4 regions of the Pantoea sp. C2G6 genome follow, and region 3 is predicted to be linked to each of the others. Evidence: predicted binding sites of a transcription regulator. Region 3 holds the regulator's gene; each other region holds the start of a gene.
What was found. Region 3 encodes PurR, which represses purine synthesis genes. Its sites were predicted from a motif close to CANGCAAACGTTTGCNTG; they were not measured.
Positions count from the first base shown of each region.

Region 1: the regulator PurR is predicted to act here: its motif matches at 2,625-2,642, upstream of ACCW71_RS00925 (amino acid aminotransferase).
Region 2: the regulator PurR is predicted to act here: its motif matches at 4,213-4,230, upstream of pyrC (dihydroorotase).
Region 4: the regulator PurR is predicted to act here: its motif matches at 4,634-4,651, upstream of purM (phosphoribosylformylglycinamidine cyclo-ligase).

Region 1 covers NZ_JBGMNJ010000001.1:201,470-208,972, reverse strand. The annotation lists gene asnS (asparagine--tRNA ligase) at 1-1,062, shown strand, start outside; gene ompF (porin OmpF) at 1,364-2,473, shown strand; gene ACCW71_RS00925 (amino acid aminotransferase) at 2,706-3,896, shown strand; gene ACCW71_RS00920 (MBL fold metallo-hydrolase) at 3,936-4,565, opposite strand; gene ACCW71_RS00915 (DUF882 domain-containing protein) at 4,605-5,153, opposite strand; gene ldtD (L,D-transpeptidase) at 5,339-7,150, opposite strand; gene mukB (chromosome partition protein MukB) at 7,299-7,503, opposite strand, start outside.
Region 2 covers NZ_JBGMNJ010000001.1:294,654-302,156, reverse strand. The annotation lists gene murJ (murein biosynthesis integral membrane protein MurJ) at 1-283, opposite strand, end outside; gene ACCW71_RS01420 (Gfo/Idh/MocA family protein) at 405-1,325, opposite strand; gene ACCW71_RS01415 (YceH family protein) at 1,327-1,965, opposite strand; gene rimJ (ribosomal protein S5-alanine N-acetyltransferase) at 1,979-2,572, opposite strand; gene grxB (glutaredoxin 2) at 2,836-3,483, shown strand; gene ACCW71_RS01400 (lipoprotein) at 3,600-4,163, shown strand; gene pyrC (dihydroorotase) at 4,295-5,338, shown strand; gene dinI (DNA damage-inducible protein I) at 5,401-5,646, shown strand; gene ACCW71_RS01385 (hypothetical protein) at 5,794-6,066, shown strand; gene bssS (biofilm formation regulator BssS) at 6,301-6,555, shown strand; gene solA (N-methyl-L-tryptophan oxidase) at 6,651-7,503, shown strand, end outside.
Region 3 covers NZ_JBGMNJ010000001.1:529,936-537,438, forward strand. The annotation lists gene cfa (cyclopropane fatty acyl phospholipid synthase) at 1-330, opposite strand, end outside; gene punC (purine nucleoside transporter PunC) at 636-1,838, opposite strand; gene punR (DNA-binding transcriptional activator PunR) at 1,945-2,850, shown strand; gene purR (HTH-type transcriptional repressor PurR) at 2,847-3,872, opposite strand; gene ACCW71_RS02565 (YnhF family membrane protein) at 4,155-4,244, shown strand; gene ACCW71_RS02570 (C40 family peptidase) at 4,297-5,088, opposite strand; gene ACCW71_RS02575 (Grx4 family monothiol glutaredoxin) at 5,454-5,789, shown strand; gene rnt (ribonuclease T) at 5,833-6,501, opposite strand; gene gloA (lactoylglutathione lyase) at 6,622-7,029, opposite strand; gene ACCW71_RS02590 (alkene reductase) at 7,146-7,503, opposite strand, start outside.
Region 4 covers NZ_JBGMNJ010000009.1:63,687-71,189, reverse strand. The annotation lists gene ACCW71_RS13410 (ABC transporter permease subunit) at 1-383, shown strand, start outside; gene pstA (phosphate ABC transporter permease PstA) at 380-2,014, shown strand; gene pstB (phosphate ABC transporter ATP-binding protein PstB) at 2,027-2,794, shown strand; gene purN (phosphoribosylglycinamide formyltransferase) at 2,894-3,532, opposite strand; gene purM (phosphoribosylformylglycinamidine cyclo-ligase) at 3,529-4,569, opposite strand; gene upp (uracil phosphoribosyltransferase) at 4,801-5,427, shown strand; gene uraA (uracil permease) at 5,578-6,876, shown strand; gene hda (DnaA inactivator Hda) at 6,969-7,503, shown strand, end outside.

The DNA.
Region 1 (7,503 bases), 330 kb from region 3:
AAACGCCACAGCATCGAGTATCTGCGTGAAGTGGCTCACCTGCGCCCGCGCACCAATCTGATTGGCGCGGTTGCCCGCGTTCGCCATACTCTGGCGCAGGCGCTGCATCGTTTCTTCGACGAAAACGGCTATTTCTGGGTCTCCACGCCGCTGATCACCGCCTCAGATACCGAAGGCGCGGGTGAAATGTTCCGGGTCTCCACACTGGATCTGGAAAACCTGCCGCGTAACGATCAGGGTAAAGTTGACTTCAGCGAAGACTTCTTTGGTAAAGAGGCGTTCCTGACCGTATCGGGTCAGCTGAACGGCGAAACCTATGCCAGCGCCCTGTCGAAAATCTATACCTTTGGCCCGACGTTCCGCGCTGAGAACTCCAACACCAGCCGTCACCTGGCGGAATTCTGGATGCTGGAGCCGGAAATTGCCTTTGCGTCGCTGGATGATGCCGCCGCACTGGCCGAAGCGATGCTGAAATATGTGTTCAGCGCGGTGCTGGAAGAGCGCGCTGATGATATGGCCTTCTTTGCTGAGCGTGTCGACAAAGAGGCGGTTGAGCGCTTACAGCGTTTCATTACCACTGATTTTGCCCAGGTCAACTATACCGATGCGGTTGAAATCCTGATGAACTGCGGTCAGACGTTCGAGAACCCGGTCTCCTGGGGCATCGATCTCTCTTCCGAACATGAACGCTATCTGGCGGAGAAACACTTTAAAGCGCCGGTTGTGGTGAAAAACTATCCGAAAGACATTAAAGCGTTCTATATGCGCCTGAACGACGATGGTAAAACCGTGGCGGCGATGGATGTGCTGGCGCCTGGCATTGGTGAGATTATTGGCGGTTCACAGCGTGAAGAGCGTCTTGATGTACTGGACGCGCGTCTGGAAGAGATGGGTCTGAATAAAGAAGATTACTGGTGGTATCGTGACCTGCGTCGCTACGGTACGGTTCCCCATTCAGGCTTCGGATTGGGCTTTGAACGTTTAATCGCCTATGTAACTGGCGTACAGAATGTCAGGGACGTTATCCCCTTCCCGCGCACGCCACGCAACGCGAGTTTCTAAAATTTAAGATTAATTATAAGAAATTCATATATATAAAGAGGTCGGCACTGCCGGCCTTTTTTTATTTTTGTAAATTTTGAGTTCTCTCACAAAGTTCCGTATTTTTTACATTTTGTAATACATATTTTCCTTTAGAAACCAGATTACGACTTTAGTAGCATTTTCGAGGTAGAAATAGAGCTGGGGGGATGGAAAGATGCGTGCAGACACAGGAAGACACCAAACTTCTCTCAGGGTTCCCGTAAAGGTTTCTTGACGGCAGTGGCAGGTGTACAAATAACTCCAATGAGGGTAATGAATAATGATGAAGCGCAATATTCTTGCAGTGGTTATCCCTGCTCTGTTAGCCGCCGGCGCAGCAAACGCTGCCGAAATCTATAACAAAGACGGCAACAAACTGGACCTGTACGGTAAAGCTGTTGGTCTGCATTACTTCTCTGACGACGCAAGTAATGACGGTGACAATTCTTACGTCCGCTTTGGCTTCAAAGGCGAAACCCAGATTAACGATCAACTGACCGGTTACGGCCAGTGGGAATACAACATTCAGGCGAACAACTCTGAAGGTTCTGATGCACAAAACGGCAACAAAACCCGTCTGGGCTTTGCCGGTCTGAAATTCGGTGACGCTGGCTCAATCGACTACGGCCGTAACTATGGTGTGGTTTATGATGCAATCGGCTGGACCGATATGCTGCCAGAGTTCGGTGGCGACTCAGGATATTCAGATAACTTCATGAACGGCCGCAGCACCGGTCTGCTGACCTACCGCAACACCAACTTCTTTGGTCTGGTTGATGGCTGGGACTTCGCAGCTCAGTATCAGGGTAAAAACGACCGCGCAGACATCCGTCGTGCTAACGGCGATGGCTACGGCGTATCTACAACTTATACATCACCTATCGGTGTGGGCTTCGCAGCAGCATACAGCAGCAGCGACCGTACCAACGCACAGTCGGCTGGTACCGTTCGTAATACCGATACTAATACCGATGTAGGCACTGGTGTTGGCGCAGGTAAACGTGCTGAAAACTGGGCAACCGCACTTAAGTACGATGCTAACAATGTCTACCTGGCTGCCATGTACGGTGAGACCCGCAACTCAACTCCAATCAATTCCGGTGACTTTACTGCGTTTGCAAACAAAGCACAGAACATTGAGCTGGTTGCACAGTATCAGTTCGACTTCGGTCTGCGTCCATCCCTTGCCTACGTTCAGTCTAAAGGCAAGGACATTGAAGGCGTAGGCGATGCGGACCTGGTTAAATACTTCGATGTGGGCGCAACCTACTACTTCAACAAAAACATGTCTACCTATGTTGATTACAAAATCAACCAGCTGAATGACGACAACCCACTGGGTCTGAACACAGACGACGTGGTTGGTGTGGGCCTGGTTTACCAGTTCTGATTCCGCTTTACACATGTTTTCAAAACGGGGCCTATGGCCCCGTTTTTTTATCTCTGCCATTTGCTGGTCACTGTTCTGTCCTCCTTTTACGCCGCCACCGCGTCTACTTTTCTCCGCCTCCCTGTTCACGCCGTAAAATGCACGAATTAGTCTCGCAAACGGTTGGCATTTGCCTGGTGTGACGCTAACCTGAGAGCTCTCTTGCTAAAGTTCACGCTAATGGACCTGACACATGTTTGAATCGATCTCTGCTGCACCCGCCGATCCTATTCTCGGGCTGGCCGATCTGTTTCGCGCTGACGACCGCCCCGGCAAAATTAACCTGGGTATCGGCGTCTATAAAGACGAAACCGGCAAGACCCCGGTGCTGACCAGCGTTAAAAAAGCCGAGCAGTATTTGCTGGAAAACGAAACTACCAAAAACTATCTCAGCATTGATGGTCTGGCGGATTTCGCCCGCTGCACCCAGGCACTGCTGTTCGGCAACGACAGCCCACTGATCGCCGCCAGCCGGGCACGCACTGCCCAGACGCCGGGTGGCACTGGCGCATTGCGCATTGCGGCGGATTTCCTTGCGACCCAAACATCGGTCAGGCGAGTCTGGATCAGTAATCCGAGCTGGCCAAACCATAAAAATGTGTTTAATGCTGCCGGCCTTGAAGTCTGTGAATACCACTATTACGACGCGGAAAATCACACGCTGGATTTCGAGGGAATGGTCGCGTCACTGAAACAGGTGCAGCCTGGCGACGTGGTGTTGTTCCACGGCTGCTGCCATAACCCGACCGGTATCGATCCGACAGCGGAGCAGTGGCAACAGCTGGCTCAGCTTTCACAGGCCAATGGCTGGCTGCCGTTGTTCGACTTCGCCTATCAGGGCTTTGCCCGTGGTCTGGATGAAGATGCCGAAGGCCTGCGTATTTTTGCCGCCTCGCATCAGGAACTGATTGTCGCCAGCTCTTACTCCAAGAACTTCGGCCTGTATAACGAGCGTGTGGGTGCCATCACCCTGGTGGCGGCGGAAGCCAGCGTGGCAGATACCGCATTCAGCCAGGTGAAATACACCATTCGTGCCAACTACTCCAACCCACCGGCGCATGGCGCGGCCATCGTCGCCACCATTCTGGGCAATGAAACGCTGCGTACCATCTGGGAGCAGGAGCTGTCCGATATGCGCCAGCGCATTCAGCGCATGCGCCAGCTGTTTGTAAACACTCTGGCGGAAAAAGGCGCGCAGCGTGACTTCAGCTTTATCATCAAGCAGAACGGCATGTTCTCGTTCAGTGGGTTGACCAAAGAGCAGGTGATTCGCCTGCGCGATGAGTTTGGTGTCTACGCCGTGAACTCCGGCCGGGTCAACGTGGCAGGCATGACGCCCGATAATATGTCGGCGCTGTGCGAAGCGATTGTCGCGGTGCTGTAACGACAGCAGTATAGAAAAATGGGCCTGATGGCCCATTTTTTATTGCAGGAAAGGATTGGTAAGGCGCTCATGCCCCAGGGTAGAGATGGGGCCGTGACCTGGTACAAAGGTGACATCATCGCCCAGCGGCAGCAATTTGGTGCGGATAGCATCAATCAACTGCTGATGGTCGCCCTGTGGGAAGTCTGTACGTCCCACGCCGCCATTGAAAATCACGTCCCCTGAAATCAGCAGCCGTCCCGGCCGATCAAAGAAAACGACATGGCCAGGCGAGTGTCCCGGACAGTGCAGGACTTCCAGCGTGGTCAGCCCTACCTGAACGCTTTCCCCCTCTTCCAGCCAGCGATCGGGAGTAAAAGGCGCGCACTCCTCAAGCCCGAACATCCGGCTCTGGGTTGGCAACGCCTCCAGCCAGAATGCATCACGCTTTTGCGGACCGACAATCGGGATCTGATAAAAGGCGGCGAGTTCCACTGCGGCCCCGACATGATCGAGATGGCCGTGGGTCAGCAGGATCTGCGCCGGCTTCAGTTTACGTTGCTCCAGCGTTTGCCTGATCAATCCGGCATCGCCACCGGGATCGACCAGTGCGGCTTCATGCGTCGTTTCGCACCAGATAACCGAACAGTTCTGCGCAAAGGCGGTAACAGGAATAATGTGGTAGTTCATAACGCTCCATGGCCGGCTCACGCAGCGTTGCCGGCGTCGTTACCAGTGCCTGACCGGCCCGGTATCAATGTGCACAAAGTTGCTGCGAGGATAATATCCTACACCACCGGCGCGCAGAGATAACGCCGCTTTGCGTACATTGGCTAAGGAAACGCCCTCAATATGGAAGTCCATCGCCTGACCCTTGGTGTGATAGCTGTGTTTCGCCACCCCTGGGCCGCTCTCGCGCAACATATTGTTGGTCGCCAGTGAACGATAGCCCGACACCAGCTGGATCGGTTTACGCATGCCCAGCAACGCCTGCAAGCGGAAGATTTGATCAAACAGATGCGGATCGATGCTTTTCACTTTATTGGCGCGGTAATCGCGGAAAAAGTGATTTAGTCGTGACAACTCATCCTTGTCGTAGCTCTTACCATTAAAAAACTCAGTTTTAAGGGTTTCACCGGTGTGAAGATTATTAAGCATCAATACACGCGGGCGAGACGTTGAAAGTGAGGCCATTGCAGACGTTGGCAGCAGGGCCAGGCCAGCGGTGGCGCTACCGCACAGCAGTAGTTTGCGACGAAAAGAATCAATAGTAGACATGTAGCGTATTACCTGAGAGTGAAGCCATAGAAATGTGCAAAAAGCGCACAGGCCGAACCATAACTTTCTCTCAGGGGACCGTCAACCCATCCAGGTCAGGTTTGGAAAGCGATGCCAGACGACATCGCCAGAGGATTCACCTTTTTTTAACCGTCGGGATGCGGCGAATAATGCAAAATCAATGACTAGAGCAGCAGTTGCTGAGCCCGGTTCAGTGCCTTGCTGCCTGAACGGGCGGTATCATCATAATTGTAAATATCTGTGCGGAACTGCGGTTTGCCATCATCAGCCACCCAGGCGGTCAGGTAGTAGAGATTGACCGGAATACGATGACGAATCGGCACATAGCGGGTGTCACCCTCTTTCAGCGTGCTGGAGATACGGGAGTCGTTCCAGCCTGCATCCTGCAACAACAGGCCCGCCAGTTCAGAAGCTTTATTCACCCGCACGCAGCCTGAGCTGAGCGCCCGGATGTCGCGCTGAAACAGATTGTGGTTCGGTGTGTCATGCAGATAGATCGCATCCGAACTCGGCATGTTAAATTTGTAGCGTCCCAGCGCGTTCATCTGCCCCGGTGCCTGAATCAGGCGATAGGGAAAGGATGAGGCTGAAACCATCCGCCAGTCGATCATGCTGGGATCGATTACTTCCGCATCGGCACTCCAGCCCGACAGCAGCGTATAGCCATGTTTGTAGAGATAAGTGGGATCCTGCTTCACCTTGGGAATGATGTCTTTACGCACCAGCGTAGTTGGCACGTTCCACGGCGGATTCAGCACGACATTATTCAGCGCGCTGCGCATCAGCGGCGTTTTGCGGTCAGGACGGCCGACAATCACCCGCGAAGAGAGGATTTTATTGCCGTTGTTGTAGTAGGTCAGCGAGTAGTTGGCGATGTTCACCATGATGCCGTTATGCATATCATCCGGCAGCAGGCGCAGACGCTGAATATTGAGCGCCAGCAGTGAAGCGCGCATTTGTGGCGAGACGTTAAGCCACTGCCGCGTTCTGGCACCAATCGCGCCATCGCCATCCAGGCCCTGCCACTGCTGAAAGCGTTTTACCGCTGCCACCAGCGTTTCGTCATAAATATTGGCGCTATTATTCTCCAGCGTCAGACTCTGGACATTACCCGGCGACTGCGGGGATGGCGCAGGCAGCTCGCTCAGCGGCGTGGCAGAAGGTGAGACAACTACCGGCTGATCGCTGTGGCTGACCGGGACGCTGGCGACCGGCACCGCGTCATCATCCGGTGTTGGGGCTTTAACCGACGCGGTTAACATGCCGCTGCGCTGTAAAATTTCACGCAGCGCCGGCACATCATCACTGACCTGGCCCGGACGCAGGGTTTCCGCATTTTTCAGCTGCGGCCAGGGGCGCTTATCGCTCAGCAGCGTTTTCAGCGCGGCATGCATCGGCTGATACTGGGGATGCTGCGGCTGTAATGAAGCGATAAAGGTCGTGTCCGATCCGGCGTTAACCGCATTCTGCCACTGATTGACGACCGCCACGGACGGCTGCGTCAGCCTGTAAGGCACGTTGCTGTAGAGCCAGGTTTCACCCTGGGTCGGGACGCTGGAGACAAATTGCAGGTAGCCCAGCATCGCATCTGACAGCGCCACGTCACGGGCAAAGCCGGTGATGGCCGGATCGGTCAGCCGCTCAATCCAACGGGTGAACTGAGGCTGGACACCAGAAAGCGCGACCTCGGCAAGCTGCTGCTGGAAATTCTGTACCGCCTGGCGATTCTGCCAGATCGGCTGCATATGGCGTGAGGCATAAAGCGTTGCCAGCGGCGCCAGATAAAAAGGTTGATCGGCGCTGGAAAAAGCCTGGCGGATACGCTGCTGACTTTCGGTAACGGAGATCCTCGCCTGAGTGGTGCCTGGCATGGCGGCAATGACCGCGGCCTGCGGTAGCGTAAATGGAACAACGGTTAGCGCCAGCGCTAACCATGATACAACGCGATGATGATGTAATTTTTTTGACCGCAACATCCCTGCCCCCTCTCTGTTCAACTCCGCAGCGTTCCCTGAAACCGCTGCGACCGCGTCGTGACTCATAATGTTGAGTATACAAACAAAAACGGCATTTGCCTCATGCGACAAATGCCGTGACCAGATTAACGAATGGTTCAGTTTTTGACTACGTTTCCGCCTGCGATTTTTCCGCGGTTAAATCGGGCAGCGCATCCGCTTCGCTCTCTCTGCGCACCGGGGAAGGATCGGCAGCAAAGCCGCGCAGCCCAACCACATGCACATGCTCGGTATTGTTAAAGACCTTACGCACCAGTTTGTAGGTGGTGCCTTTCTCCGGGCTGATGTTTTCCGGCGCCGCAATCACCAGCTGC
Region 2 (7,503 bases), 240 kb from region 3:
GCGCCAGCGTCAGCAGACCGGAGACATAGGCGAGGAACAGCCGCGTCGCCTCTTCGCCTTGCTTACTTTTATATTCAGCCAGGATCGGCACAAAGGCCTGAGAGAACGCGCCTTCGGCAAAAATACGCCGCAGCAGATTGGGAAGTTTAAAGGCGACAAAGAACGCATCGGTCGCCATTCCGGCACCAAACACCCGCGCCACGATGGCGTCACGGGCAAAGCCCAGTACGCGGGAAAACAGGGTCATCGAACTGACCGCTGCCAGCGATTTCAACAAATTCATAATTGACGGCGCATCCTGAAAAGAATCGGCAAAATAGAGAATTAGCGCGGGCACCTGAGGGGTGCCCGGCGACAGTCTACTGCCACAATGGGAAATGACCAGCCCGGAGTGTTACAAGGCGTTATTCCTGCGTCGCGTCACGCCACAGTTTTTCCACCACCCACTGCGCCATCAGCGCCTGTTCCCCGCTGGTTTCAGGCTTCGTCTGATTTTGTACACAGGTGATGAAATGGTGCGCCGCGCCGCTGAAACCACGCTGTGCCAGGTGGCTCTGCCAGGCGGGCGGTGGGACGCTCAGCAGGCCGTTACCGCGCTCCTCCTGCCAGTCACGCATCTCGCTGATGTCGATGCATCTCCCCGCGCCTACCGCGCTGACCCGCTCACGCTGGCTGCCAGCGCGCCGGTGCATACTGGTGGTGATCGACAGGCCATCAACTGAAAAATGATGCTCTGCGTAGAGCATCTGGCCGTGCTCGTTGGTGTCGATGCGCCCTTCAACATGGTGGAAGCGCTTGCCGCCCAGCCAGAGCGCGGTGTCCACCACATGCAGATAGTCATCGAGCAGGGTAAAGCGCAGATCCTGCGGGCCGACGCTATCGCTACGATGCTTTTCGATGCGCAGCGAGGCGATGCCGCTCATCTCCGCCCGTAGTTGCTGATAGCTCGGGGCAAAACGCCGGTTAAACGCCACCATCAGTGTGCGCTGACGCTTCTCTGCCAGCGCCACCAGCGTTTCGGCCTGCTCCAGGGTCTCCGCCAGCGGCTTATCGACGCAGACCTCTTTTCCCGCCAGCAACAGCGCCCTGACCACCTCAAAATGGCTGGCGGTGCTGCTGTGGACGAAGACCGCGTCACAGGCGGCGGCCAGCGCATCCAGTGAATCAAAGCAGCGGATACGATAGCTGTCGCAGAGGGGCCGGGCTTTCGCCTGATTAGGCGAAAAAGCCCCCACCAGCGTCCAGTCCGTCGCCGCCGACAGCACCGGCAGCCACGCTTTCTGCGCAATGCCACCTAATCCCACCATGCCAATACGTAATCTCATCTCAGCGCTCCGGTTGCAGCAGTTGGGTCAGTTGTGCCTGAAGCTCAGCCACCTGCTGCTCCAGCAGAGCAACGCGCGCCGTCAGATCGCCCTGCTCGTCCGGTGCCTCCGCGGTCTGCGGCTGATCGCTTTCATCGCCCAGCTGGTGCATAAAGCGGCTTTCGCGCCGGCCAGGTTCACGCGCCAGACGGATCACCCGCGCACTGTCGTCACGCTGCATCAGGCTCTCCAGCGTCTGCTCCACTTCGCTGACGTCGCTGAACTCATGCAGACGACCGCTGCGGGTACGCAGCTCACCGGGGGTCTGCGGACCGCGTAACATCAGCAGGGTCAGCACCGCCACTTCCGCACTGTTGAGCTTCAGCGCGCCAAAAGCGGAATTACAGAAGCGCTGCTCAAACTTCACCACCCGCTGGCCCGCTGCGCTGCTGGCGGTGACCAGATGGCGCTTCTCCAGCTGATCGAGCTGATCCTGAACCGCGCTTTCGCTGAGGCTCATCACCGGCTCTCGGTTTGACTTCTGGTTACAGGCGCTGACCACGCCGTTGAGTGACAGTGGATATTGCTCCGGCGTGGTGACCTGCTTCTCCAGCAGGCAGCCCAGCACCCGCAGCGCCTGCGGCGATAAAGCCATTTTCATGCTCGCATCCTCGTTATTGTCCACGCCGGTCAGGCGTCCATTCCCGCTGGGTTAAGGCGGTCAGGACGTGATCCTGCCAGCGCCCGTTGATCAGCAGATAATCTTTGGCGTAACCCTCTTTTTCAAAGCCGAGCCGCGCCAGCAAATCGCCGCTGCGCTGATTATGCGGCATGTAGTTCGCCATGATGCGGTGAATATGTTGCTGGCGCTGCATATAGCGGATAGCGGACTGCAACGCCTCGAACATCAGCCCCTGGCCCTGCCACTTCTCCCCGAGGGAATAGCCGAGATAGCAGGCGTGAAAGGAGCCGCGCAGCACGTTGCTGAAGTTCGCCACGCCGCGCACTTCGGTTTCTTCAGGGTCCATTAAAATGAAATAGAAGGCTGAGCCCTGCTTATGCATATCGGTAATCAGCCCGAGCCGCGCCTGCCAGCCTGAGGGGTAGCAGTGGCTCTCATCACGCACCGGCTCCCACGGTTTTAAAAACTGACGGTTTTCCGCGTAGTAATCGGCCATCCGCCAGGCATCACGCTCATGAACCAGACGGACCACCAGCCGATCGGTGGTTAATCGCACCCTGGGCGCGGCAGAACGATAGCCAAACATCCTGACTCCTGAAATCAAAGGCTGATAAAGCCGAGCCGTTATAACCCTGCGTTAACTATAACCGCGGCCCCTGCTGCGGTAAAACGTTACCGCTCTTTACCGCGCAAAGACCTTGATTTTGCTCCGCTATCCCCCGGTCATGGCCCGCGCGCCGTCCTGCATCCGGCGTGCCGGGTTTGCCCTGTCTGTTAATCTCTTCCATACTTTTTGCGAGCCCGAAAACAGGATGAATTGATTCATTCTGTTAAATAAAGGAGATCAGGATGAAGCTGTATATCTATGAGCACTGCCCTTTCTGCGTGAAAGCGCGAATGATTTTCGGCCTGAAGAATTTACCGGTTGAGCTGGTGGTGATGCTCAATGACGATGAAGAGACCCCGAAGAGATTGATCGGGCAGAAGATGGCGCCGATCCTGCAAAAACAGGATGGCAGTGCGATGCCGGAGAGCATGGAGATCGTCCACTATGTCGATCGGCTGGCGGGTGAGCCGCTGATCACCGGCGCGCTGAATCCAGCCATTGGTGAGTGGCTGCGCCACATGAACAGCTATGTCAATAAACTGCTGCTGCCGCGCATCGCGGAAGCCGGGTTCGCCGAATTCGCCACGCCTGAAGCACGGGACTATTTCCGCACGAAAAAGCAGGCCAGCATTGGCGACTTCGCGGAACTGAAAACGCATGCGCCAGGCCTGATCAAAAAAGTCAGCGACGATCTGCGCAAGCTCGACCGGTTGATCGTCCAGCCCAACGCGGTCAACGGCGAACTGTCAGAAGATGATTTCAATCTCTTCCCGCTGTTGCGCTCGCTGACCCTGGTCACCGGCATCGACTGGCCGAGCCGGGTCGCCGACTATCGCGATAACATGGCCAAACAGACCCAGGTCAATCTGCTCTCTTCTTTCACCCCTTAACCCCCGCTCAGATGAGAGACGCTGCGGCGTTTCTCATCCCTTTCCTGATGACACCCGCAGCGCATTCAGGCACGCTATGCCCTGTTTAATGACCCCGTTATTCAGGATAAACCACGATGAAAAAGGTATTTTTCGGCCTGACCGCCCTGCTGTTCGCGCTGTTGCTGAGTGGCTGTAATCAACTGACGCAGTACACCATCAGCGAGCAGGAAGTGAATCAGGCGCTGCAAAAGCACAATAACTATGAGAAAGATATTGGCGTTTCCGGGCTGGTTAACGCGCATATTGTGCTGAATAACCTCACCAGCCAGATTGGCCGTGAAGAGCCAGGTAAAGTGACCCTCTCCGGCGATGCGAAAATCAGCGTCACCTCGTTATTTGGCCCGCAGCAGGCGGATATGCAGCTAAAGATGCGCGCTCAGCCAGTCTACGATCGACAACAGGGCGCTATCTATCTGCGCGATCTGGAGATTGTCGATGCGCAGGTCACGCCACAAAAAATGGACGCGATCATGAAAACGCTGACGCCCTACCTCAATCAGTCGCTGAAAAGCTATTTTGATCAAAAGCCCGCTTACCTGCTCAGCGCCGATCGCAGCAAAGCCGAGTCGCTGGCAAAGAAATTTGCCAAAGGGCTGGAAGTGAAGCCTGGCGAACTGGTTATCCCCTTTACCGGGTAAGGCTTTCCGCGCCTGCGGGCGCGGATTTTCACCGCCCGCGTAAAAAGCAGGTGCAAACGGTTGCCTGAATCCTTATGCTTAGACCCCGGCCTGAACACGCCCCCCGTTTCCTTTCTGCCGGAGCTTCACTGATGACAGCACAACCTCAGCAACTGACCTTTCGCCGCCCTGACGACTGGCATATTCACCTGCGCGATGATGAGATGCTTAAAACCGTCCTGCCCTATACCAGCGCAGTGAACGGCCGGGCCATCGTGATGCCTAATCTGGTGCCCCCAGTGACCAGCGTCGCTGCCGGTGAAGCCTATCGCGATCGCATCCGGGCGGCCCTGCCCGCTGACCACGCCTTTACCCCGCTGATGACCTGTTATCTGACCGACTCGCTCGATCCTGATGAGCTGGAGCGCGGCTTCAGCACCGGGCTGTTTACCGCCGCGAAGCTCTATCCGGCCCACGCCACCACCAACTCCAGCCACGGCGTCACTCATATCGCCGCCATCGCCCGCGTGCTGGAGCGGATGCAAAAGCTCGGGATGCCGCTGCTGATCCACGGTGAAGTGACCGACGCGCATATCGACATTTTTGACCGGGAAGCACGCTTTATTGACACCGTGATGGTGCCGCTGCGTCAGCAGTTTCCGGCGCTGAAAGTGGTGATGGAGCATATCACCACCCAGGACGCCGCTGAGTATGTCGCTGCCGCGGATGAGACGCTGGGCGCAACCATCACGCCACAGCATCTGATGTTTAACCGCAACCACATGCTGGTCGGCGGCATCCGTCCCCACCTCTACTGCCTGCCGATTCTCAAACGCAATGTGCATCAGGAGGCGCTGCGTAAAGTGGTGGCGAGCGGTCATCCGCGCTTCTTCCTCGGCACCGATACCGCCCCTCATCTGCAACATCTCAAAGAGGCGAGCTGCGGCTGCGCCGGGGTGTTTAATGCGCCGACCTCGCTGCCCGCCTACGCCACGGTGTTTGAGGAGCTGAATGCGCTGGAACACCTGGAAGCGTTCTGCTCTGAAAATGGGCCGCGCTTTTATGGCCTGCCGCTGAATGAGGGCACCATTACGCTGGTGCGTGAAGCCTGGCAGGTGCCGGATCAGATCGCGCTCGGCAGCCACGCCCTGGTGCCATTCCTGGCCGGTGAAACGCTGAACTGGCGTATTGCATAATTTCGCTTGCCTCCGGCCGACTGATACTGTAAATATATACAGTATCTTAACCGGAGGCTCTTATGCGTGTTGAAATTACCGTATCGAATACCCGACCGCTTCCTGCTGGCGCGATTGAAGCGTTAAGCGACGAACTGTCGCGCCGCATTGATGAACAGTTTCCTGACACGACCAATCACGTCAAAGTACGTTATGCCAGTGCCAATAATCTCAGCGTGCTGGGCGGTGGAAAAGAGACGCGCGACCAGATCAGCGAAATCCTGCAACAGACATGGGAAAGCGCAGACGACTGGTTTATTACCGATTAACCGCCACTGAGCAGTTTTTTGCCGGGTTTCGCCACCCGGTTTTTTTATCCCTCTCTCCTGCCCGCGCTTCCCCCTTTCTGCATCTGGACTCTTCATGATCGATGACCTATTCTTGCGATCGTCCCGCATAACTGGAGGTGCGACACCATGACCACTGATAAACCGGAAGAGGCGATGACCTTTGGTGAGCTGTTAGCCCTGATCGCCGACCAGCAGCGTCGTTTAACGGTGCTGGAAAATGCCTTTTCCAGTCTGATTTTCTGTCTTGACGATCGCGCCAGTCAGCTGCTGGTGCACAATCTGTCGCTGGAAGCCCAGAATCAAAACCATGATGAACAGCTACAGCAGCATTTTGCCCGTCTGGCCGAAACGTTACAAAAGCGCGGTGGCGGCATGGTGTCGGAGAGCCCGACCCGCTGAATCCGCCCGCCGTTTTTGCCTGCCGTCTGATCGGTGAGAAAAATGCCTGGCCATCAGGCATTTTATTTTTCAACTCCCGCCTTTCAAACTCAAATATTCTGTGAGAAGCTGACTCACGGCATCTTTTAAACAGTGACTGACCCGTTTACTGTTATAATTATTTCGCTATTGGAATAAAAAAGCCGCATTGAACCTCATCATGCACTTCGTTTAACGAGTAATAAGGAGGTTATAATGGACAGAAGCAAAGACGTTATTCAGACCCATCCACTGGTGGGCTGGGACATCAGTACTGTTGACAGCTATGACGCCATGATGATCCGCCTGCACTCTTTATCGTCGCAGGATCAGAAAGAAGAAGAAGCGGATGTCGGTCCGACCTACTGGCTGACAACGGATGTGGCAAGGCAATTTATCTCGATCCTCGAAGCGGGCATCGCGAAGATAGAATCAGCCGAGCAGATAGAAAGACTCCTCAGTAAGCATTGATTCCTGCCGCATCAAAGAGGCACCCCAAGGGGTGCCTTTTTCGTTTCTGTTCTGTATGCTTTTGATTATCTGTCTCTTTCAGGAGCGTGGTTACTATGGTTTATGATCTTATTGTGGTGGGCAGCGGCTCTGTAGGCGCGGCGGCGGGCTACTATGCCACCCAGGCGGGGCTGTCGGTGCTGATGATCGACAGCGCCCACCCTCCCCATAATCAGGGCACCCATCACGGCGAGAGCCGGCTGATCCGGCACGCCTATGGCGAGGGCGAACGCTATGTACCGCTGGTGCTGCGCGCTCAGACGCTGTGGGATGAACTGGAGCAGCGCGCCGGTGAACGCATCATGCATCGCAGCGGCGTGCTTAACCTCGCGCCGCAGCCATCGCCGTTTATTCAGAACGTCATCGACAGCGCCGCCCGCTGGCAGCTCAACGTAGAGGTGATGCAGGCCGATGAGGTGCGTCAGCGCTGGCCGCAGATCAACGTGCCGGAGGGCTATCTGGGGGTGTTTGAGCCGGAGTCGGGCTATCTGAAATGTGAGCAGGCGGTGCGCAGCTGGATCGAGCTGGCGGAAAAGGCGGGCTGTGCGCAGTTATTTAACTGCCCGGTCTCTGCGCTTGGCCGCGACGGGGAGTTACAGCAGGTCACCACCCTGGATGGCATCTATCGCGGTCGCAAACTGTTGATCAGCGCCGGCACCTGGGTCAGCCAGCTGGTCCCCAACCTGCCAGTCGCCCCTACCCGCAAGGTTTTTGCCTGGTATCAGGCGGATGGCCGCTACAGCGAGAACAATAAGTTTCCCGGCTTTACCGTGGAGATGGCGGATGGCAGCCAGTTTTATGGCTTCCCGGCGGATAACAACGCGCTCAAGGTGGGGCGTCATGATGGCGGACAGTTGATGCAGCGGCCTGAAGATCGCAAACCTTTTGGCACGGTGGCCGCCGATGGTA
Region 3 (7,503 bases):
TTTTTTTGATTGCAGATTGGTTAAACGCGCGGCGGCAATACGCAGGGTATCTTTAAAATGATGAGGAAGTTGCTGGTCCAGATTATGTTTCAGCACGCGGTGGAAAAAAATATCCAGCCGGTCGCAATCCCACCATCCATCCATATAGCTCTCGCCAAGCCCAAGCGAACCCTCCTGCAGAACACGTTTAAAGAAACCAGGATGATTAATCTGAATGTCCCAGGGACGTGAACCATTGATGTCAATATCCGCTTTTTCCAGCAGTTCATGAACGATACGGTACCAATGGTTCTCTTCAAGGATCACTTCTTCTGCATAGGATGAACTCATAGCTTTTCCACCACCTGTCCAATCGGAGCCTGAAAAAAGAGTAGTCAATTTCTTCAGGAGTTGAGAAAAGTCACGGATGACTCCGCACACCGGTTATGTGTGATACAGAGGACTGGCACTCCCTGAACAGGGCTGGCACGGCAGGAATAACGCGCACGAAGACCTTCCCGGTAACAGGTTACCAATCGGTTTGTTTCGTTATTATTTTATTGATTTATAGCAGGTTATTGACCTGGATGATTATATGATCACCCAAGTCAATATTCAATGACTTATTGTTAGGCTGCTAACTAAAGATCATTGTTTCAGTGATTATCCTGGCAGTCAGGTAGCGGAGAGGCAACAGCAGATCGTGCGCTTGCCCTGCGCTGCATCAGGTAACCGCTCAGGGCGAGCAGGATGGTCACCGTCATCATCAGCGTGGTGGTGAAGAGCGCCTGAGTTAATCCGGCCGAAACCGCCAGGCTGGCGGCGAAGCAGAGTCCTAACTGCAAAGTGTTCTGTAGCGCAGCCGCTTTACCGGTGGCGTGCGGGAAAGGCATCAGTGCGCCGGAGACCACAATCGGATAGATCGCGCCATTGGCCAGCGCCATGCCGCAGAACGGCACCATCAGGCCGATCAGCGTCGCAGTGCCAGAGAGCGCGACACCAAACAGCGCCAGAATACTCAGGCTGTAGAGCAGCAGCAGCCAGGGCAGCAGCTGTGCGCCACTAAAACGGTTAAGCAGGGCACGACAGCCAAAACCGCCAATCAGGAAAGCCAGCGTCTGGGGCAGATAGCTCAGCCCGATGTCGGCTGGCGAGAGCCCCAGATCGGCCAGAATAAAGGGCGAACCGGTCAGCCAGGCAAAAAAGCTGGCGGAACAGGCGGAATAGATCAGAACGTTACCGCTGTAAATCCGGGATTTCACCAGCGAGAGAAAACCTGGCTGCGCACCTTTGTCAGCGGCCACCGGACGCGCACCCGGCAGACGCAACGTGGTCAGAATCAGCGCGACCGCAGTCAGGGTCAGCACCAGGAAAATGGAGCGCCAGTGGAAATGGCCAATCAGCCAGGCACCCAGCAGCGGGGCCAGCGCGGGGGAGAGCGCAACCAGCGGCATGATGGTGGCGAACACTTTATTGGCGCGCGCCGCCGGATAGCGATCGACCACCAGCGCCTGCCAGCTTACGGCGGCGGCGCAGACGCCAATCGCCTGCGCAAAACGCAGCAGCAGCATCAGATAGATATTACTCACCCACAGCATCCCGGCGCAGCCGACAGCAAACAGCGTCAGCCCGGCCAGCAGCACCGGCTTGCGCCCGATGCGATCGGAGAGCGGCCCCCAGAAGAGCTGACCGCAGGCAAAGCCCGCCAGGAACAGGCTCAGGCTGGCGCTGATCAGACCCGGCGAGCTGTTAAAGGTCTGCTGCATCGCACCGAAGGCGGGCAGGTACATATCAGTGGCTAAAAAGCCCAGCATGCTCAGCAGAGCAAGATAGGGCATAAATCCTTTGGTCGGTAACATGTGCTTCTCATTTTGCAGGATAAACGCGGCAGAGTGTAAAAGGTGCGTTTGCGGCTGTGAAACGCTAATATTTGCCGATTGCTGTTAAAATTTTTGAAGGCAGATTATGTGGTCGGAATATGCATTAGAGGTGGTTGACGCAGTGGCGCGCGGTGGCAGTTTCAGCGCGGCGGCGCAGGAGCTGCATCGCGTCCCTTCTGCCATCAGCTATACGGTGCGCCAGCTGGAGACCTGGCTGGCGGTGCCGCTGTTTGAACGCCAGCATCGGGAGGTGGTATTAACGCCTGCGGGCGAGCATTTTGTCCGTGAAGGGCGCAGCGTCATCAAAAAAATGCTCGCCACACGCCGACAGTGTCAGCAGCTGGCTAACGGCTGGCGCGGCCAGTTAAGCCTGGCGATTGACTGCATCGTGAAACCCGAGCGGACCCGGCAACTGGTGAAAGATTTTTATCGCCATTTCCCCGATATGGAGCTGCACATCAGCTATGAAGTGTTTAACGGCGTCTGGGATGCGCTGGCGGATGGCCGGGTTGAAGTGGCGATTGGCGCGACCCAGGCGATCCCGGTTGGCGGACGTTTCGCCTTCCGCGATATGGGGAAGCTCAACTGGCGCTGCGTGGTTGCGCATCATCATCCGCTGACGCAGGCCAGCCAGATCGATGAAGATACGCTGCGCAGCTGGCCGTCGCTGGTGCTGGAGGATACCTCCCGCGCGCTGCCGCGCCGGATGACATGGACGCTGGATAACCAGCGCCGGCTGGTGGTACCGGAATGGCAGACCGGGCTGGACTGTTTGCTGGCGGGATTGTGCGTCGCGATGGTGCCAGGTCATCTGGCGAAACCGCTGCTCGACAGCGGCGATCTGGTTGAGCTGACGCTGCCGGTGGCCTTTCCTGACAGCCCCTGCTGCGTCAGCTGGGCGGAAGATCGCGCATCCCCGGCAACCGCCTGGCTGCTGAACTACCTGGGTGATGCGCAGACGCTTAATCAGGAGTGGCTGAGCGAGGATTAACGGCGATAGTCGCGGAACGGACCATCCGCGACCGAACGGCGTTCAATCAGGGTAGGGTGCACTTCAATCGTCTGTGACACTTCGCGTTTGCTGGTGATACGGTCCAGCAGCATATCCAGCGCTTTCTCACCCAGCTGGGCTTTCGGCTGATGGACGGTGGTCAGGGCCGGGGCGAAATAGCGCGCGTTGCGCACATTGTCATAGCCGATCACCGAAATATCCTGCGGCACCCGCAGGCCCATCTCGTCGGCGGCACAAATCGCGCCCATCGCCATAATGTCGCCGCCACAGAACACCGCGGTCGGACGCTGTTTCTGCGACAGAATCTGCTGCATCGCCTGATAACCCGACTCCGGCTCAAAGTCACCCTGCACGATCCATTCGGGACGCGGCTGAATCCCCGCTTCTTCCAGCGCTTTCAGAAAACCGGCATGGCGTCCGCCGCCGGTGTTACGCTCCATCTGACCGGGGATAGCACCAATATCGCGGTGGCCGCGCTCAATCAGATAACGGCCGGCCAGATAGCCGCCCTGGAAGGCATTATCCAGCACGGTGTCGGTAAAGTCGGCGCGTGACTCGCCCCAGTCCATCACCACCATCGGAATATTACGGTTCTCTTCCAGCATCTTCAGCAGATCGTCCGGGTATTCAGAGCACATCACCAGCAGGCCATCGACGCGCTTCTGCGCCATCATGCTGAGGTAAGCGCGCTGTTTTTGCAGATCGTTATGGGCATTGCCGAGGATCAGGGTGTAGCCCTTGTCAAAGCAGTGATTCTCCACGGCTTCGATAATTTCAGCGAAATAGGGCGCTTCGCTGGAGGTGGCAAGCAGGCCCAGCGTTTTGGTGTGATTCACCTTCAGGCTGCGCGCCACGGCGCTGGGTGAGTAGTGCAGCTCCTGAATCGCCTGCCAGACCGCGTTGCGCGTCTCTTCCGCCACAAAGCGCGTTTTATTAATGACGTGCGAAACGGTGGTCGTTGAGACGCCGGCGCGTTTTGCCACATCTTTGATTGTTGCCATGAAAATCGGACTCCAGTGCTTATCTAACTCGCTGATAAGCGTAATGTTAAACGTTTGCGTCTGCCCAGGGGGTTTTCCTGCAATCATGCCTCTTTTCTGGCCGGTAAACAGGCGTCTGGCGGGTAAATAGCGCCTGGAAAAGCGAGCAAACGGAATCGGGGTTGCGCGCGTTGCGCAACAAAGGCGGGATTCTAACAAGGCTGACCGGATAAAACGAGATTTTTACCGGTCCCTGTGGGAAAATGCTATATCCCTACATACTGTGTGACTAAGGAGTAATCAATGAGTACCGATCTTAAACTGGCGTTGATGACCACCGTCGGCTGCCTGCTGATGATTGTAGCCTTTAGTTTTACCGCTATTCTGCACTGATAAAAAAAGCCGGGGTTTTCACCCCGGCTCTCTTTTCTGGCTGTTTATCCACTCAGCGAATGGTTTTTGGCGTCATCACCCGACGGGCACCAATGTAGTGGCGCTGCCAGTAATCTTCCCCTAACGCGCTAATCTGAATATCTTTGCCGGTACGAGGCGACTGGATAAATTTGCCGTTACCCAGGTAAACGCCGACGTGGTCAGCGGTACCGCGACCGTTAATGCGGAAGAAAACCAGATCCCCTTTTTCCAGCGATTCGCGCTTAATCGGTGCGGCGTCACGCAGGTGATACATTTCATTGGCGGTGCGCGGGATCTTAAACTTCACCAGATCTTTATAGGCGTACCAGACCAGGCCGCTGCAATCAAAGCCGGTATGCGGGGAGGTGCCGCCCCACTGATAGGGTTTACCCAGCTGACCCATCAGCTTGGTCATCGCCGTTTCGCGCGCCTTCTGATAGCGCTGACGGTGCGATTTATTCATTTTGATGGTGCCGGTTTCCGCGCTGTTGAGGTCGGCGGTTTTCAGCGGACGCTGGTGGCCATAGCGTTTCTTGTTCTTTGTGCTGCTGGCGGTTTTAAGCGAGGTCTTGTGAGCGGGGGTCTGCTGAGCGGTCAGTTCAACTTTTTTCTGTTTTTTGGTTTTTGTTTTCTGAACCGGGCTGAGGCGACTCTTTTTCGCCGCTGTTTTGACAGGACGGCGCTTGCGGCGCTCATCGTCACGCGCACTCTTTTTCTCTGCTTTATGCGTACTGAGGTTCACCGGCTTGTGCGGTGACGCAGCGGCGACATTAAAGAACAGTTGCGCAAAGGCCAGCATAAAAAGCGTAATGATTAAACGCATAGTCCGTTGATAAGTTGAGTTGTCAGGGCCACTACGCACCGCGACAAGGGTGAGAATAATCTGATCCAGGATCAGCGCCGAAGCCATTCTAGTCCAGTTTTTTTAAAAACTGTTATGTCTTTTTTTATTAATCTTTGCAGCCGCCATAATAGTGTTGAAAATGAACATTTTCAGTCTCTTATATCAGCGAAATTATTACGAATTATTAAACTGTTACCAGCTGTTAATAAAGGAGAATTCATGCCCGGCCTGCCACAACTTAGCAATGCGGGTCATTTAATCGGGCAGTGAGCAAAATCTCGTTTTCAGTCACGCGGCGAAGTCGCTACAATAAACAAACACGAAGTAACGAATTAAGGAAGGCAATTATGAGTACTGTAGAAAAAATTCAGCGCCAGATCGCAGAAAACCCGATCCTGCTGTATATGAAAGGTTCCCCGAAACTGCCAAGCTGCGGTTTCTCTGCTCAGGCGGTACAGGCGCTGTCAGCCTGTGGTGAGCGCTTTGCTTACGTGGATATTCTGCAGAACCCTGACATTCGTGCAGAGCTGCCGAAATACGCCAACTGGCCAACCTTCCCGCAGCTGTGGGTCGATGGCGAGCTGGTCGGCGGATGTGACATCATCGTTGAGATGTTACAGCGTGGTGAATTGCAGTCGCTGATCAAAGAGACCGCAGAAAAATTTAAAGAAGCAGAATAAAAAAAGGCCGACATCATGTCGGCCTTTCTCATTATGGCATCCCTTATGCGGATGCATCGGCTTCCGGCGCTTCCGCCGCCAACGGAAGTGGCCAGCCGCCTAAACGTTTCCAGCGATTCACCAGCTCACAGAACAGCAGCGCCGTCTGCTGGGTGTCATACAGCGCCGAGTGCGCCTGATTGCTGTCAAACGCCATCCCCGCCGCGATACAGGCTTTCGCCAGCACCGTCTGTCCCAGCACCAGGCCGCTCAGGGCCGCGGTGTCAAAGGTGGCGAACGGATGAAACGGATTGCGTTTCAGGCTGGCACGCTCCGCCGCGGCCGACATAAAGTTCAGATCGAAAGTCGCGTTGTGCGCCACCATAATGGCGCGGTTACAGCCGCTGTCTTTAATGCCTTTGCGCACCATTTTAAAAATGGCGTGCAGCGCTTCATATTCACTCACCGCGCCACGCAGCGGATTAGTGGGGTCGATACCGGTAAAGGCCAGCGCTTCAGGGTGCAGCAGCGAGCCGGCAAACGGCTCGACGTGAAAATGCAGCGTCTGGTCAGTCTGAATCCAGCCCTCTTCATCCATTTTCAGCGTGATGGCGGCAATCTCCAGTAACGCATCGGTTTGCGCGTTGAAACCCGCGGTTTCCACGTCGATGACCACCGGATAGAAGCCACGGAAACGTTGATTGAGTGCATTAGGGGAATTCGATTCAGACATCAGGATCTCGTTGCAGAAAAAGGGCAGCGCGCATTATGGCAAAAAACCGGCCCGGGTGCAGCAGATGAACCGCAGAGAAGGGAGGTCAGCCCACCCGGCAGGGCAGGCTGAGGGGCAGAATTAGTTGCCCAGGCCGTTTCCGGCGTCTTTGTTTTCGATCAGCTCAATTTTGTAGCCATCGGGATCTTCCACAAAGGCAATAATGGTGGAGCCGCCCTTGACCGGGCCCGCTTCACGGGTGACGTTGCCACCATCTTTGCGGATACGCTCGCAGGCTGCTGCCGCGTCATCGACGCCCAGCGCGATATGACCATAGGCGTTGCCGAGGTCATACTTATCAACGCCCCAGTTGTAGGTCAGCTCAATCACCGCGCCTTCGCTCTCGTCGGTGTAACCTACAAACGCCAGGGTATATTTGTATTCGGTGTTTTCGCTCTGACGCAGCACGCGCATGCCCAGCACACGGGTGTAGAAGTCGATAGAACGTTGCAGATCGCCAACGCGCAGCATGGTATGAAGTAAACGCATAACATCCTCTTTTCAATAAAACGCCATCGCCGGATGACCCAGGCGCTAAGTATAGCGATCAAAATCGCCATTGCGTAATGGCTGCCGTCATCGTCCCGGACGGCAGCCCGAACCGATTACAGGGTAGGGTAGTCGATATAACCTTCCGCGCCGCCGCCGTAGAAACTCTCCGGGCGCTGTGGATTCAGTGGCGCGTCCTGTTGCAGACGTTCAACCAGATCCGGGTTAGCGATGTAATCGCGACCAAAGGCCACCGCATCGATCAGACCGCGTGCGATCAGATCGTCCGCTTTCTCCACGGTGTAGGCACCAGCACCAATGATCACGCCAGGGAACAGGTCACGCACTTTCTGACGGAAAGCGTCGGTATAAGGCTTACCGCCGGCCCAGTCTGGCTCTGAAAGGTGCAGATAGGCGATGTTGCGTTTTGCCAGCTCGCCGATATACCACAGCGCGGCTTCTTCTTCGTCCGGG
Region 4 (7,503 bases), on a different contig from region 3:
CCGCCGCGCTGGGCCAGGGGTCGCTGGCGCTGGGCGCGACACCGTGGCAGACCCTGACCCGCGTGGTGCTGCCTGGCGCCTCCGCCGGTATCTTTGCCGCCCTGATGATCGGGCTGGGACGTGCCGTGGGCGAGACGATGATTGTGCTGATGGCGACCGGCAACACCCCACAAAGCGAAGGCGGGCTGTTCAGCGGTCTGCGCGCGCTCTCCGCCAACATCGCCATTGAGATGCCGGAGGCGGCGGCGGGCAGCGCGCACTATCGCGTGCTGTTTCTCAGTGCGCTGATGCTGCTGCTGTTTACGCTGGTGATCAATACCGTTGCCGAGCTGATCCGTCAGCGGCTGCGGCAGCGCTATAGCCAGCAGGAGGAGCAGGCATGAAAGTCATGCGGCAAAACGATCGCTGGCGCTGGCTGACCGCCGGTGCCGTCACGGTCTGCCTGTTAGCCTTTACGCTGCTGATTGGCCTGCTGGCCTGGCAGGGCGTACGGGCTTTCTGGCCGCAGCGCGTAGACCTCTACAGTTTCAGCCAGCCCGACGGAGACGAAATCCAACTGCTGGGTGAAACGCTGGCGTATCAGCCGCGCTTTCCGGCCCCGGCGGATGAGCAGGGCAACAGCGGCGGCCTGGTGTATCGTTATCTGATCAAAACCGGCAACCGTGACTGGGACGCGCCCGATTTCCGTACGGTCTACAGCCGGGAAGCGGTGAAGGTGAGTCAGCCTGCGGCCGTGATGGTATTGCAGCGCCGCAGCCACGGCCTGGCCTATGGCTGGTTTGCCGGTCTGCGTGAGGATAATGAAGAGTTAACCGCGCAGGATGTCGACGCACTGCTGCACCAGCGGCTTCAGCAGGTGCAGTCACTGGTGCGCCAGGCCAGTCAGATCCGCCGGGTCGATATGGCGCGCCTTAACAGCCAGCGCGAACAGCTCAATGAGCAGGCCGCGGCCAAACGCACTGCCGGTCATTTCGATCTGGAGGCGCAGTCAGACTATCTGGCAAATCAGGCGGCCTTGCAGCGTCGCTTTAATCAGCTGAGTGAGACGCTGGCGGGTTTACAGCAGCAGAGCCAGCGCGACGCGCTGGTCCTGCGTGACGTACAGGGCACTGAGCATGTTATTCCCCTGACCGAAATCGTGGACAGCTGGCAGCCGAACGCGATGACGCTGACCGCTAAAACGCTGCATTTTCTGCATCAGCTGTGGCGCTTTGTCAGCGACTCCCCGGCCGAGGGTGAAAGTGAGTCGGGCGCTTTCCCGGCGATCTTTGGCACGGTGCTGATGGTGCTGCTGATGTCGGTGGTGGTGATGCCGCTGGGCGTTGTCGCCGCTATCTGGCTGCATGAATATGCCGGGCGCAATGCGTTGACCCGGCTGGTGCGCATCGCCGTAGTCAATCTGGCTGGCGTTCCCTCGATTGTGTATGGGGTGTTTGGCCTGGGGTTCTTTGTCTGGCTGGTGGGCGGCACTATCGACCAGCTCTTCTTCGCCAGCGCGCTGCCCAATCCCACCTTTGGCACGCCGGGCCTGCTGTGGGCGTCGTTAACCCTGGCGCTGCTGACGCTGCCGGTGGTGATTGTGGCGACCGAAGAGGGGTTGTCCCGTATCCCCAATAGCTTACGTCAGGGCTCGCTGGCGCTGGGCGCGACCCAGGCGGAAACCCTGTGGCATGTGGTGCTGCCGATGGCGCTACCGGCGATGCTGACCGGCCTGATCCTGGCTGTGGCGCGCGCCGCGGGCGAAACCGCGCCGCTGATGCTGGTCGGGGTGGTGAAAATGGTGCCGGAGCTGCCGGTCGACGCGGTGTTTCCCTATCTTCATCTGGATCGCAAGTTTATGCATCTGGGCTTCCAGATTTATGACCTGGCGTTTCAGAGTCCGAATATTGAAGCTGACCGGCCGCTGGTGTTCGCCACCGCGCTGCTGCTGGTGCTGATTATTCTGTCGCTTAATCTGCTGGCGATGAGCCTGCGTCACCGTCTGCGTGAACGCTATCGCCTTATGACTCAATAACAGGCTATGACTATGACGCCCGACACGGATATTGCGCTTACCGTTAACCATCTGTCGCTGTGGTATGGCGAGCGCCTGGCACTACAGGATATTTCACTACAGGTGCCAAAAAACCAGATCACCGCGCTGATTGGCCCCTCCGGCTGTGGCAAATCGACGCTGCTGCGCTGCTTTAATCGCATGAACGATGTGATCGATCACTGCCGGATAGAGGGGGAGGTGCTGCTGGGATCGCAGCCGATCCTGCGGCCGGATCAGGATCTCTCGGCGCTGCGTCGTCGCGTGGGCATGGTGTTCCAGCGGCCTAATCCTTTTCCAAAATCGATCTATGAGAATGTGGTCTACGGGCTGCGATTACAGGGCGTGCGCGATCGGCGGGTGCTGAACGAGGCCTGTGAACGTGCGCTGCGCGCTGCGGCACTCTGGAGTGAGGTTAAGGATCAGCTGGGACAGAATGCGCTGACGCTCTCCACCGGCCAGCAGCAGCGTCTGGTGATCGCCCGCGCGATTGCGATTGAGCCGGAGGTGCTGCTGCTTGATGAGCCGACCTCCGCGCTGGACCCGATCTCCACGCTGGTGATTGAAGAGCTGATGACCACGCTGAAGCAGCATTTCACGCTGGTGCTGGTGACGCACAACATGCAGCAGGCGTCGCGCGTGTCAGATTACACCGCGTTTATGCATCAGGGGGCGTTAGTGGAGTTTGATGAGACCGATCGTATCTTTACCGCGCCGAAACAGCGACGAACCGAAGATTACATTACCGGACGCTACGGCTAAGGAAAGGCGGGGGTTTCGGCAGAACGCACATAAGCCCAAAGCGATGGGAGCCTGGGCCCTGCCCGTACTTCATGAGAAGCCAGGGCTTCTCATGAAGAGTCAGTCGTTAGCATAACCCTGCGGCGGCAGTGGTTCGCCATCCAGCCAGGCTTTACCTTCACGCATCACCAGCCGACCTTCGACAAACCAGCCGATCACCAGCGGATAGATCGCGTGCTCCTGATGCTGCACCCGCTCTGTAATCTCCGCTTCACTGTCGTCGGGAAACACCGGCACTTTGGCTTGCAGGATCACCGGGCCGCCATCCAGCTCGTCGGTGACGAAATGCACCGAGGTGCCATGCTCGCTGTCGCCATTCTCCAGCGCCTGACGGTGGGTATGCAGACCCGGATATTTCGGCAGCAGGGAAGGGTGGATATTCAGCAGGCGATCGTGGAAATGGGCCACGAAAGCGCTACTGAGAATCCGCATGTAACCCGCCAGCACTACCAGATCCGGCGCGTAAGCGTCGATCTCAGCGATGAGCTGGCGATCAAAGGCGTCACGATCGGCGAAGTCGCTGGCGGCAAGGGCGTGGGTAGGTACTCCCGCCTCCTGCGCCCGCGTCAGGCCATAGGCGGCGGCACGGTTGCTGAACACGGCAGCCACGCTGCCGTGGATCCGCCCGCTGGCGCAGGCGTCGAGGATGGACTGAAGATTACTTCCGTTGCCGGAAATCAGTACAACCAGCTTTTTCATCCGTTGATGACCACACGCTCTTCGGCATCGGACGCTTTAATCACGCCGAGCTTCCAGGCTTTCTCTCCGGCCGCTTCCATCAGCGCCACCGCTTTGTCCGCTTCTGCCGGGCTCAGGGCGATGATCATCCCGACGCCACAGTTGAAAGTACGGTACATCTCAAAACGGCTGACGTTGCCCGCCTGCTGGAGCCAGCTGAAGACCGCCGGCCACTGCCAGCTCTTCTCGTCGATCACCGCCTGGGTGTTGTCGGGCAGTACGCGCGGAATATTTTCCCAGAAGCCGCCGCCGGTCAGGTGTGCGATAGCGTGCACATCGACCTGCTCGATCAGGCTCAGGATATTTTTCACATAGATGCGGGTTGGTTCCAGCAGGTGATCGGCCAGCGGTTTGCCTTCCAGCTGTTCAGCCAGCGGATCGGTGTTGCTGACTTCCAGAATTTTGCGCACCAGCGAGTAGCCGTTGGAGTGCGGGCCGCTGGAGCCGAGCGCGATCAGTACATCGCCATCCTGCACTTTGCTGCCGTCAATGATCTCTGATTTTTCCACCACGCCGACACAGAAACCGGCCACGTCATAATCTTCGCCGTGATACATGCCAGGCATCTCTGCGGTTTCACCGCCCACCAGCGCACAGCCCGATTGCAGACAGCCTTCGGCGATGCCGGTGATCACCGCGGAGGCGGTATCCACATCCAGCTTGCCGGTGGCGTAGTAGTCGAGGAAGAACAGCGGCTCAGCACCCTGTACCACCAGGTCGTTGACGCACATCGCCACCAGGTCGACGCCAATCGCGTCGTGGCGTTTGAGGTCCATCGCCAGACGCAGCTTGGTGCCCACGCCATCGGTGCCGGAGACCAGCACCGGCTCACGGTATTTTTGCGGCAGCGCACAAAGCGCACCGAAACCGCCCAGTCCACCCATCACTTCGGGGCGACGGGTCTTTTTCACTACGCCTTTAATACGGTCAACCAGGGCGTTACCAGCATCAATATCAACACCGGCGTCTTTGTAACTGAGAGAGGTCTTGTCGGTCACTGCGAGGTCCCCACGCGAGTTGCGGTTGGTGGTTTTAAAATAGAGCGCGGCAATTCTATCAGTGCAGGCAAACGTTTGCGAGTCTGGGATTGCGCATCAGGTGATTTTCATTAATCCTTATTTTGGGCTGGTTAACGCGGTGGCTTTGCGCAAGGACAGGTGGCGCAACGTCGAAAAGGCGGTATAATCCCGCGATTTTTTTTTAGCTCAACTCATTCCGGGAGAACACCAATGAAGATCGTGGAAGTCAGACACCCGCTGGTCAAACATAAACTGGGCCTGATGCGTGAGCATGATATCAGTACAAAGCGTTTTCGCGAGCTGGCCTCTGAAGTGGGCAGCCTGCTGACCTACGAAGCGACCGCCGATCTGGAAACAGAGCGCGTCACCATTGAGGGCTGGAACGGCCCGGTAGAGATCGATCAGATCAAAGGCAAAAAAATCACCGTGGTGCCGATTCTGCGTGCCGGCCTCGGCATGATGGAAGGGGTACTGGAGCATGTTCCCAGCGCCCGTATCAGCGTGGTGGGGGTTTACCGTGATGAAGAGACACTGGAGCCGGTTCCCTACTTCCAGAAGCTGGTCTCTAACATTGAAGAGCGGCTGGCGCTGGTGGTCGACCCGATGCTGGCCACCGGGGGCTCGATGATTGCCACTATCGACCTGCTGAAAAAAGCGGGTTGTAGCAGCATCAAAGTGCTGGTGCTGGTGGCGGCCCCGGAAGGGATTGCCGCGCTGGAGAAAGCACACCCGGACGTTGAGCTTTACACCGCGTCAGTGGATCAGGGACTGAATGAGAAGGGTTATATCATTCCCGGACTCGGTGACGCCGGGGATAAGATTTTCGGAACCAAATAAATCGCATAGCCGACCAGAGAGTCGGCTTTTTTTTGGCAAAAAAGCACTGTCTCTGACCGCGGATCGGTTTGCCTTACGGCTTACCGGTGCGCATCCTGCTGTCGCGGCTGCGTGAACCGGGAGGAGATGAAAACAATAAGGGGATAAATGATGACTCGTCGCGCCATTGGCGTCAGTGAACGACCGCCGTTACTGCAAACCATTCCACTCAGCCTGCAACACCTGTTCGCCATGTTTGGCGCCACGGTCCTGGTGCCGATTCTGTTCCACATCAACCCGGCGACGGTGCTGTTGTTTAACGGCGTCGGCACGCTGATCTATCTCTTTATCTGTAAGGGAAAAATCCCCGCTTACCTCGGTTCCAGCTTTGCCTTTATCTCGCCGGTGCTGCTGCTGTTGCCACTCGGTTATGAGGTGGCGCTGGGCGGCTTTATCCTGTGCGGCGTGCTGTTCTGTATCGTGGCGCTGATTGTCAAACGGGCGGGCACCGGCTGGCTCGACGTGATGTTTCCGCCCGCGGCGATGGGCGCGATTGTCGCGGTAATCGGTCTGGAGCTGGCGGGGGTGGCCGCCAATATGGCGGGTCTGCTGCCCGCTGAAGGCAGCGCGCCCGACAGTAAAACGGTGCTGATCTCGCTGGTGACGCTGGCGGTGACGGTGTTCGGTTCGGTGCTGTTCCGTGGCTTCCTGGCGATCATCCCGATTCTGGTCGGCGTCGTGGCCGGTTATCTGCTCTCCGCCTTTATGGGCATCGTCGACTGGAGCGGCGTGGTCAAAGCGCCGTGGTTTGCACTGCCGACCTTCTACACCCCGCGCTTTGAGTGGGTAGCGATGCTGACGATCCTGCCCGCGGCGCTGGTGGTGATTGCCGAGCATATCGGTCATCTGGTGGTTACCGCCAATATCGTGAAGAAAGATCTGATCCGCGATCCGGGTCTGCATCGTTCGATGTTCGCTAATGGCTTGTCCACAGTGATCTCCGGCTTCTTTGGGTCGACGCCGAATACCACTTACGGGGAAAACATCGGGGTGATGGCGATTACCCGCGTTTACAGTACCTGGGTGATTGGCGGCGCGGCGATTCTGGCGATCCTGCTCTCCTGCGTCGGTAAGCTCGCCGCAGTGATTCAGGCGATCCCGGTCCCGGTGATGGGCGGCGTGTCGCTGCTGCTGTATGGCGTAATTGGCGCATCCGGTATCCGGGTGCTGATCGAATCGAAAGTGGACTACAACAAAGCGCAGAACCTGATCCTCACCTCGGTGATCCTGATCATCGGCGTCAGCGGCGCGAAAGTGCATATCGGCGCGGCAGAGCTGAAAGGCATGGCGCTGGCGACCATCGTCGGCGTGGGACTGGCGCTGATCTTCCGCGTGATCTCGTGGCTCAGACCGGAAGAAGTGGTGCTGGAGGCGGAAGATTCGCGCGAGCCGCGATCGCCGGACGCCTGACAGGATCGGGGCAGGGATGCCCCATTCATCTCTTTCTGAAAACTGTGTTAGACTTCCCCCGATTTTTTGCTTGTTCTCTTGCTGAGGTGCTTCTGAACACGCCGGCACAATTGTCATTGCCACTCTATTTACCTGACGATGAAACCTTCGCCAGCTTCTGGCCGGGGGAGAACCCGTCGCTGATTGCCGCGCTGAAAGGTGCTCTCAACCAACAACATGGCAGCTATCTCTACTTCTGGTCCCGCGAAGGCGGAGGGCGGAGCCATCTGCTGCACGCCGCCTGCGCAGAGATGTCTGCGCGCAGTGAGGCGGTTGGTTACGTTCCGCTGGATAAGCGCACCTGGTTTGTCCCGGAGGTGCTGGAAGGGATGGAGCAGCTGTCACTGGTCTGCATCGATAACATCGAATGCATTGCGGGCGAGCCGGAGTGGGAGATGGCGATCTTCGATCTCTATAACCGCATTCTGGAAACCGGCAACACGCGGCTGTTTATCAGCGGCGATCGTCCGCCCCGCCAGCTGAATCTGCAACTGCCCGATCTCGCGTCGCGTCTCGACTGGGGGCAGATCTATCGCCTGCAACCGCTCTCCGACGAAGACAAACTACAGGCGTTGCAGCTGCGCGCCG